Regions from separate parts of the Cohnella hongkongensis genome, predicted to be linked through region 2. Evidence: riboswitches for the same ligand, from Rfam matches in the RefSeq annotation. Region 2 holds a riboswitch; the other holds the start of a gene.
The links. A riboswitch is a leader RNA that binds a small molecule or an ion and turns the genes downstream of it on or off. The one in region 2 is predicted to bind cyclic di-GMP.
Positions count from the first base shown of each region.

Region 1: another riboswitch for cyclic di-GMP. It lies ahead of ACFO3S_RS08465 (DUF342 domain-containing protein); the one in region 2 lies ahead of ACFO3S_RS12900 (transglutaminase-like domain-containing protein).

Region 1 is NZ_JBHSEP010000004.1:260,250-265,254, forward strand. It holds gene ACFO3S_RS08455 (LysR family transcriptional regulator) at 1-543, opposite strand, end outside; gene ACFO3S_RS08460 (branched-chain amino acid aminotransferase) at 667-1,752, shown strand; cyclic di-GMP riboswitch class I at 1,860-1,948, shown strand; gene ACFO3S_RS08465 (DUF342 domain-containing protein) at 2,012-3,877, shown strand; gene ACFO3S_RS08470 (HD-GYP domain-containing protein) at 3,958-4,926, shown strand; gene ACFO3S_RS08475 (class I SAM-dependent methyltransferase) at 4,934-5,005, opposite strand, start outside.
Region 2 is NZ_JBHSEP010000008.1:87,111-92,115, forward strand. It holds gene ACFO3S_RS12890 (D-alanyl-D-alanine carboxypeptidase family protein) at 1-625, opposite strand, end outside; gene ACFO3S_RS12895 (class D sortase) at 916-1,572, shown strand; gene ACFO3S_RS12900 (transglutaminase-like domain-containing protein) at 1,639-2,454, opposite strand; cyclic di-GMP riboswitch class I at 2,467-2,554, opposite strand; cyclic di-GMP riboswitch class I at 2,589-2,676, opposite strand; gene ACFO3S_RS12905 (collagen binding domain-containing protein) at 2,806-5,005, opposite strand, start outside.

The DNA of each region.
Region 1 (5,005 bases), on a different contig from region 2:
CTTCCCGGCCGGAAGCCACTGCGCCGGGAGCAGCGCGACGAAAGGATCGGAAGGCAGCGGAAGCATCGAATAGTGTTGGGATTGGAAGTCGGACTGGAACGGAAGTCGGGTGACGATAAATTCGAGCTCCCGGTTCTCAAGCAGCTCCCCGAGCAGGAAGTGATCGCCCTCCTGGATTTTGAAGGTCACCTGAGGATATTTCTCCGTAAATCGGCGGAGAACCGGAGGGAGCAGCGAGACGCACGATACGACCGCGCCGATCGACAGAACGCCCTGTACGCCCTCTCCGAGCTCCTGCACGTAGGTGATCGTATCTTCGAACTGCTTCATCAGCGCGATGGCCCGATCTCTCAGCATCTCCCCGGCCTGGGTTAGCTGAAGCCGCTTGCCGTTGCGATCGAACAGCACGACGCCAAGCTCCTGCTCCATCTGCTTGAGCTGGCGGCTGAGCGGAGGCTGCTCCATGTTCAGCTGCTTGGCCGCCCGGGTAATCTGTCCTTCGTGCGCGATCGCGAGAAAGTAACGAAGCTGCCGCATATCCATGTAAACCGCCTCCATACCTGAAAGGTATACATTACCGACAAAACAGATATTATCAATATACATCCCGCTCTGGTATCATTCAATTATAAAGCGCTCGCATAATAAGGAGGAGAAGAAGCGGACATGGCCCACAACATCGCGGTAGAGCGGACGACCGCCCCCAAGAAGAAACCCGAAGCTTCGTCGCTCGTCTTCGGCAAGCAGTTCACGGATCATATGTTTATCATGGAATATACGGAAGGCCAAGGCTGGCACGATATGAGAATCGTACCTTACCAGCCGATCTCGCTCGATCCGGCCGCCAAAGTGTTTCACTACGGCCAGACCGTCTTCGAGGGCATGAAGGCCTACAAGACGCCGGGGGGATCGGCGCTGCTGTTCCGGCCCTTCAAAAATTTGCAGAGGCTGAACCGCTCCAACGCCCGTCTCAGCATTCCGCCGGTCGACGAGGATCTGGCGATGGCCGCGCTGAAGAAGCTGCTGGAGATCGACGAGGACTGGATTCCGACAGACGAGGGCACTTCGCTGTACATTCGCCCGTTCATCATCTCGACCGAGGCGACGTTGGGCGTATCCCCTTCGGAGAGCTATTATTTCATCATTATTTTGTCCCCGGTAGGCTCTTATTACGCCGAAGGGATTAACCCGGTCACGATCTATGTGGAGTCGGAATACGTCCGCGCGGTGCCGGGCGGCGTCGGCAACGCCAAAACCGGGGGCAACTACGCGGCAGGGCTTAAAGCGCAAGAGGAGGCATCCGGCAAAGGGTATTCGCAGGTGCTGTGGCTGGACGGCGTGCACCGCAAATATATCGAAGAGGTCGGCAGCATGAACGTCTTCTTCAAGATCGCCGGCAAAGTCGTCACCCCCGCGCTGAACGGAAGCATTCTGGACGGAGTAACGCGGGATTCCGTCCTTCAAGTGCTGAAGCATTGGGGGATCGACGTCGAGGAGCGCGCAGTTTCGATCGACGAGCTGGTCGAGGCTTATCGGAAGGGAACGCTGGAGGAAGCGTTCGGCACGGGCACGGCGGCCGTCATCTCTCCGATCGGTGAGTTGAACTGGCGGGGCGACAAGCTGACGTTGAACGGTGGGCGCACCGGACCGCTGTCCGCCCGAGTGTACGACTTCATGACGGGGATCCAGAGGGGAACGGTCGAGGATCCGTTCGGATGGATCGTCCGGCTGGAATCGGCGGTTAATCGATAAATCTCTTGAAATCATTGCGACTATAGACTTATAATTAATAGTGATGCACGACGTAAATAGGCGGAGATGTTCAATTTTACTAGTTAAATATACATCGAGGAGACGCATACAGGAAACGGCAAACCTTTCGAAAGATAGGGACGCAAAGCTATGGGCCTAAAGAACTTCCCAGTTCAACGGCTGCCAGGCCGCCGAATGGAGCGTTAAGGCACTTTCCCATTCGGGAGAGTGTCTTTTTTGTTGTCGCGAGGTGTGAAGCTTGAACAAGCATATTTCCGAATCCGAATTGAGACAGTTGATTCGCCGGCTGGATATCGGCGGCGAAGACGGGGAGGGGGAGCCGGAGACGGCGCCCGCACCGGACGAACGGGAGGAGGGGGGGCGCTCTCCCGGACAGGACGGCACGATTCGGGTTCGCAATCAGCAAATCTATGTGCAGAATCCCGGGCCCGGAGGCGAGTATGCCGTTATCTACCCGATGAGCCCGGTGCGGCTGTTCGTCAACGGCGAGGAAGTGGCCTGGGAAGCCCAAGTGCGGGCCGAGGACAAAATGACGTGGGGCATCGAGGAGCAGCCTCTATTCGAGATTACGATTACCGAGGACAAGCTGCAGGCCCATCTGCGCCTGTTCGCGAAAGAGCGTTATGCGGCCAGACTGGTCGATGCCGGCCCCGACCGGAGAGTGATCGTCCGGGCGGAGGACGACGAGAGCATCGTTCTGAAAACTGTCCAGTTAGCCGACGTGGTGGCGAGGCTCGAGGAGATGTCGATCAAGTCCCGCATCGAATTCGGCGCCATTCAGAGGGAGCTGCTGAACCCGACCTTCGAGCCTGTCGTCGTGGCCAGCGGCAAGCCGTCGGTAGAGGGCGAGGACGCCCGGCTGGAAATTTATTTCGATCAGCAGGTGAGGAGCGAGTTTTTCGAAGCCGACGGAGTGATCGACTTTCGCAACCACCTTCGGATTCCGACCGTCCAGAAGGGCGATCTGATGGCCCGGAAAATTCCGATGGTGGACGGAACCGCCGGGTACGACGTGTTGGGCAACATTACGCTGCCGCAGCCTCCCAAGGATCTGTTTATTCTGACGAAGCCCAGCGTCGAGCTGACCCCGGACGGCCAGGTCATCGCGAGGAAGCAGGGGAGGCCCAGAATAACCGGGGGGAAGATCAAGACGTTCGACGTCTCCACTTCGTACGTCGTCTCGGGCAACGTAGATATTTCGACCGGCAATATCGTGTTTTCCGGAGACGTGATCGTCTGCGGGGACGTCACCGACAACATGATCGTCGAATCGCTCGGCAACGTGTACGTCTACGGTCATGTGTTCAATTCGACGATCACGGCCACTGGCAGCATCAATGTTCGCGGCAATGTCATTTCCAGTCGGCTGTATTCCGGTTACTTCGGCGTCTTGTTCAATCGTCTCTATCATACGTCCAAGCAGCTTTGCGACTGGATAGAGAAGCTGCTCGCGGCGTCCGGGACGCTAGAGGGGGCGCTCGAGGCGAAGCGGCAGCCGGTGCGCTTCGGCCAGATTGTGCAGCTTCTCCTCGAGACGAAGATGAGGGAGATCGTTCCGCTGATCAAGGAGCTGCAGTTCGTCATCACCAACATTCGCAACATCCGGCAGACGGAGTACGAGAAGCTGAAGGAAATTTCCGAAGTGTTCACGATGCCGACGAAGCTGATCGAGACGGCTACCCGCGAGTTCGTCCAGGGATTTCTCGCGCTGCTTCAGGACACTCACGGGGATGTGGCCCGAATGCAGGAGGAGCAAGTGGAGATCAGCATCAACCAATGCCAGGGCAGCGAATTGAAGTCGAACGGAGACATCGTCATTCACCGCGACGGCGTGCTGCTGTGCGAGCTGTATTCCGCCCGGAACATCGTCTTCCTGTCAGAACAGGCGATATGCCGGGGTTCTCGGCTCGACGCCGGCGACAGCATCAAGGCGATGACCGTCGGCGGCCAGACCGGGGCCAACTCGGTGCTGAAAGCAAGGCGAAAGGTTCAGGTGAATAAAATGTATTCCGGGCGAGTCTGCGTCGGAAAGTACTGCAAGGACATTTTCGAGCCGGTCGGGCGCACGGTATTCGATGTTCAGGCCTTGAAGAGGCACATCTAAACGGTCGACCCTAAGCGCAACATAAAGATTAGCATGGTGGGATGAACATGGGTTCGAGTCAACTAAAGGGATATATCGGGATGCGAGTCAATCGCAACATCTACAACGACAGCGGCACGCTGGTCGTTCCCGTCTCGCGGGTGCTGACGGATCGCGATGTCCGGCTGCTGGCCAGACAGGGCGTCGCTCTCAGCGAGCAGGATGTGGAGGCGGTGTCGATCGTTCATCTGATCGATTCGGCGATTTGGGAAGTCCGGGAAATGTTCGAATGCGCGAAGCGGACCGAACGAATTCCGTTCGCCCGCGTTCGCGATAAGCTTGTCCCTCTCATTCTGGAGCTGAGCAACCATCCGAATTTGAATCGGATCTTCCATTACCTGGAGGTTCATGACGAGTACGTCTATCGGCACAGCATAGGCGTAGCGCTGCTGTCGAGACTGATCGGCAAATCCCGGGGGATCGGCGAGCCGCAGCTGACGGAGCTGACGATCGCAGGGTTTCTCCACGATATCGGCAAGTCCAGGGTCCCGGCGGCGATATTGAACAAGCCGGGGCGTCTGACGGAAGAGGAATTCAGAATCGTGAAGGAGCATACGGTGTTCGGCTTCGAAATCCTGAGGCAGTCGGAAGGGGTTCCCGTGCGCCACGCTTATGTGGCGCTGCAGCATCACGAGCGAGAGGACGGGAGCGGCTATCCATTCGGTCTGCGCGGAGACGGGATCGACGTCTTCAGCAAGATCGTCGCGGTCGCCGATGTCTTCCATGCGATGATGTCCAAAAGGGTGTACAAGAGCCCGCTGCCGCTCTGCCAGGTGCTGAAGGAGCTGGCGGACAACGTCTACGGGACTCTTGAGCCAGGGATTACGCTCAGCTTCCTGAAGCGGATCATGGACATGCTGATCGGCAACCAGATCGTGCTGACGGACGGCCGCGAAGGCCGGATCGTCATGGTGAGCGCAAGCGACCCCGTCCGGCCCGTCGTCGAGGTGAACGGGCAATATATCGACCTGAGCAAGGAGCCGGCTACCGCTCTGGAAAGAATCGTATAGACCGGCGTCAGAGCTTCAGCCACCAGACGCCGGCGCATTCGGGCAATCGGGCGAGCCGGTCGGCGGCTACCCGGTCGCC
Region 2 (5,005 bases):
AGAACGGTTTAGGACTGCCTTTGCGCAAGTAATCCTGGTACAACCCCGTATATTTCGTAATGGCGTCGTATTTGAGCAGTTCCCGCGACATTAACGCGATATCCCGCGCCGAAGAAACATGGCCCTCTGCCGGCAGACCGTTGCAGTTGACGAACTTCGTATTTTTCATTCCGAGCTCGGCGGCCTTCTCGTTCATCATCGCCACGAACTGCTGCTCGCTCCCGCCCAGCTTCTCGGCGAGCGCCACGGAGGCGTCGTTGCCGGAAGCGAGAGCGACCCCCTTCAGCATCTCCTCCACGGTCATCTCTTCTCCGGGCTCCAGGAAGATTTGCGATCCGCCCATCGAGGCGGCGTACTCGCTCGTCGTCACCTTGTCCGTCAGCTTCAGCCTTCCTTCGTCGATCGCTTCCATAACGAGCAGCATCGTCATAATCTTCGTGATGCTGGCAGGGGGCAGAGCTAACGTGCTGTTTTTCTCGTAGATGACCGTGCCGCTGTCCGCATCCATCAGAATCGCGGATTTGGCGCTGGCGGCCAGATCCGTGGCCGGCGGCTGGACCGACGGCTCCTTGGCCGCAGCCGCGGGCGGCGCGATCAAGGCAGCCGTCAAGAGCCCGGCAAGCAGCCAGGCGTAAGGCCGTTTGTTGGACGGTGTTCGTGTCTCTTTACAAGCCAAAAGTGGCTCCCCCTCCTGAAGGCCGTTTGTCGGCCTATGATTTCTTCCCCTTAGTCTGTCCTTCGGGGAAGAAATATATTCCATCCGGTCAGCCCGTTCTCCGCCGAGAGTTAACTGATTCGGATACGCTGTACAGTTTTTGTTCAGCCGGATCATTTATGATTTTATAGTCGGGGGCATCTCCCTGTTAGAACGCGCAAGCTTAACGATAAAGCACTTGCAACGCCAGGAGGACGTGAATGAAAAAAATAGCCTACGCTTTGATCGCCGCCGGGCTTATTCTGGTCGCCTTCCCCTTCGTCCGCGAATATGTCGATGACCGGGAGCAGAAGCGGCTGCTAAGCGAAATGGAAAGGTCGTTGTCTACCGTCGATCCGACGCGCTCATACGCCTTGCAGCAGGAATTCGTTCAGCTTTCCGAAGTGCTCGATCGAGGAATCGAAGGACCCGTCGAGTCCAATGCGCCCGATGAAGAATCGGTGCCTATGGACGACAAGACGATCGCCATCATTCAGATTGACAAAATCGATCTGAAGCTGCCGATTCTGGCGGGAGCGACGCAGAAAAATATGAAAGTCGGCGCCGCTCATATGACGGAGACGGCCCCGCTCGGCGAGGTCGGCAATGCGGCGGTCGCCGCCCACCGCGCAAGAACGAAGGGGCGAATGTTTAACCGGCTTGACGAGATGGAGATCGGAGATCGAATCGATATTCGGCTGAGGGACAGGAGCATCGCCTACCGCGTGACGGACATCAAAGTCGTCGTTCCGACCGATCTCTCCGTACTGAACGCGGACGGAAACAAAGCGATTCTGACCTTGATTACGTGCGACCCGCTCGTTAATCCTACGCATCGGCTCATCGTCCACGCCGAGCTTATCGAAGAGGATGCTTGAGAACGCCCGCAACAATGCAAAACAGGCCGGAATCGATGACGATTCCGGCCTGTTTCTTCTGAAAATCTAATAATATTTGATTGCCGTATAGTCGCTTCCCTTTTTGGCGAACGCTGCGTTTTTCTTGTTTTTGCCAAGGCCTGCGTCCACTGTCGTGTCCACGACGACCCACTTGCCGTTCAGATAGACTTCGTTCCATGCATGGTATTCCGCCACATGCGTCGAAGTTCCCATCGCCAGCTTGGTCGGGATGCCCGCGCTGCGCAGCATTGCCGCGTACAAAGTCGCATACCCGTAACAGATCGCTTGTCCCGATGCCAGCGTCTCGTCTATATCCGGCAAGTAGTCCGCAGTGACCTTGCGCGCCAGTTCCTTATCGTAGCTCACATTTTGAACGATATATTCGTAGACCGCTTTGGCCTTCTCTTCGTCGGTGGTTGCGTTGCGAGTCAATTCCTTCGCTTTGGCAAGCGCCTCCTCCGCGTCCTTCCAACCGATATTTTGAGTGGAATTCAGATAAACATCGGTCGTTCTCGCAACGGCGACGTCGATCTTCTCCGAGGAAAGGACGCGGTACTTCGTACCGGATACGTTCTCCAGCACGGCAACCTCGTATTGCCCGTTCCCCATCTGCAGCGGCAGCCAAGTCGTCTGTCCTTTCGCCTCTGGGGTCAGCGTATAGATATAGCTTGCGCTTCCCTTCGATATTTTCGCTTTCGTGTTCACGGAAGGCTTGTACGCCAACCGAATGCCGATCGTCCCCTTGTCCAATTGGGACGTGTCCAGAGTCGCCTTGTTCGCTCCCGCGCTTCCATAGGCGACAGCCGGAATTGCGGCGAAGAGAACAAGCGCCGACAAGAGCAGTCGAGCATATCTGAACATGGATAAACTCCTTTCGGTAGCTGGCTGTCATCCTTCTTGCGGAAGGGAAGACCCTCTAGCTTTGCGCCACTGCCTTTCGACAGGTTTGCCATTATCGTGAAGCTTGTCCGAATAAAACAAAAAAAGCCGAGTCCTTCGGTAGCTGGCTGTCATCCTTCCTGCGGAAGGGAAGACCCTCTAGCTTTGCGTCGCTGTCTTTCGACAGGTTTGCCGTTATCGAGCTTGCTTTTGTAATTAAATTATAGCGAATTTTCGTCGAATTTGCAAGGAAAAACCTGCCAGTCAATCGGCAGGTTTTTCGCTATTTTCTCTAATTCGACTTTGATTTTTTCTCTCTATTTCTCTATCTCTCTAGTTTTTCTTCATACGGAAAATACGATTGCGATTCATGAGGAACGCTCCTGCAGCGATAAGCGCCACACCGGCCAGCTGAAGCGGCAGCGAACTGTTCTCGCCGGTTTTCGGCAAAGTCTTGGTGCTGCCCGGAGCTTGTTCCTCGTCAGATACCCCGCCGCGTGGAACGTCTTCCACGTCGATCTCGACGAGAATTTCTTGTTCGTTGCCATCCGAATCGGTAATGACGATGGTGAAGGAATCTTTGCCTTTGTAGTCTTTGTCAGGCGTGTATTCCCATTTGCCGTCCGGCGTAATGCGGACCGTACCGTGCTCCGGCTCTTCGCCGACTCTCACCTTGCCGCCTTCCGGAACTTCCGTTTTTCCTTCCACCGGCTTGTCGTTCGTCGTTTTCTCTTCAATCTTCGTTTCCGGCTGCTTCGGTTCCTCCGGATCTGTCGGATCTGTCGGATCCGTCGGTCCCGGCGTTTCGGAAGGCTCTGGAGATTCAGTAGGCTTCGGAGACTCCGTAGGTTCTGGAGATTCCGTAGGCTCAGGCTCCTCCGTTGGCTTCGGCGTCTCCGGAGGAGGCGTCCAACCTCCGCCGCCCGAGCTCGGAATTCTCTCGTTTGTTTTTTCTACCAGAACCGTCGACGTCTGATTCGTCGTAATCTCGAATTCGACCGGATCCGCGTTCAGACGATAGTCGTTAGGAGCTTTCACCTCGATCAGCCGATACTTGTTCGCCGGCAAATCTTCAAGGAAAAGTTGACCGTTCGAATCAGTCGTCAGCTTGGATGCGTCGATGCCGGAAACTGGCTTGAAGATCGGGTTACCTTCCAGATCCATTGCCGTCGTCTGTTCTTGCAGTTCGAAGACGGCTCCGCCGAGAACCAGAGTTTTGCTCGCATTGTACTTCGTCAATCGGACGGAACGATCGTTCGCCTTGTTCTCTATCGTGATTATCGTCGTTGGCTGTGTAATCACAATCGCGGTCTCGGCTTGTTCGATTACGAAACCTTCAGCTTCCATTTCCTCCAACGTATAGTTTCCATAATCCAAGCCTGTAAACCTAATTACGCCATTGACGTCCGTTCGATCTTCACCCACAACAGTGCCATTGGCATCTTTCAGTTGAAACTTAATATCTTTCAATTTTTCTTCCGTCTTAGCATTTACCTTAATGACCACAAGCTCGCCGCCCGTGCCTTTCGAATTCTTTGCTTCGAGTTCGACAATCTCAGTCTGATTGGCCGCAATGTCCAACTGGATCGGCGTCGGATCCAACGAATAGAACAACGGAGCCTTCACTTCCTCCAGCTTGTAGGTGCCTGGGGCCAAATCCCTCGCAGCAATTTGTCCATTGCCATCCGTCGTCAACAGATCTCCAACCTGATTGCCATTCGAATCAAGCAGTTTAAACTCGGCGCCTTCCAATTTAATCGAGGTATTCGCGGAATCGACCTTGATTAGCTGGAAGCCCTGACGAATTTTCTTGTTTTCAATTTCGATCGGAACAGCATTTCCCTTAAAGTTAACGATTTTACCGGTTGCGAATTGCGAATCCCGAACATGCCCGTTCGGCGCTGCAGTCTCTACAATTAGATATGGCAATCCATTGGTATCATTGTATCGATAATCTTTAACCGTTTCGGCGGTTCCGTCCGAACCCGTTACCAGCGTCTCCAGAAGCACCGTTTTAGCGGAGTTCCACAGCTCGAATTGAGCATCGGCAAGCGGGTTACCTTCATCGTCCGACTTGACAATTTTAAGCTTCTGCTTTCCAGTGGAAGCTCCGGCGATCGCTCCTCCTAGGGAAACAACGATTTTCTTAATCTCGCTGTCCGTAACCGCAGACGAAGACTGTCCTTCAAATTCGGCTTTATTGCCGATTTCTTGGCCATTGTCCGCTGTAATATATGACTTGTAACGCAAAGTGTAGGCGGTCGTCAGCGGTTCCCTAAATGTTAGAGAATATGTGTTGTCTGTAACAACAAGATCATACAATGCCTTATCTTCTAGATCCAACTTAGTTCCTTCTATTCCACTTATATCACCGTCATTATTCGCTTCGATCTTCGTCTTGTACAACTCAAACGAGTTCGCAAGTAGTATCTGATCTCCTACCAAGGTATCCGTTAACGTCGAATTGGCTCCAATATAAGATTGGCTCGGATTGATGACCACTGTCCATTCGGCAACATCGGAGGTACCAACC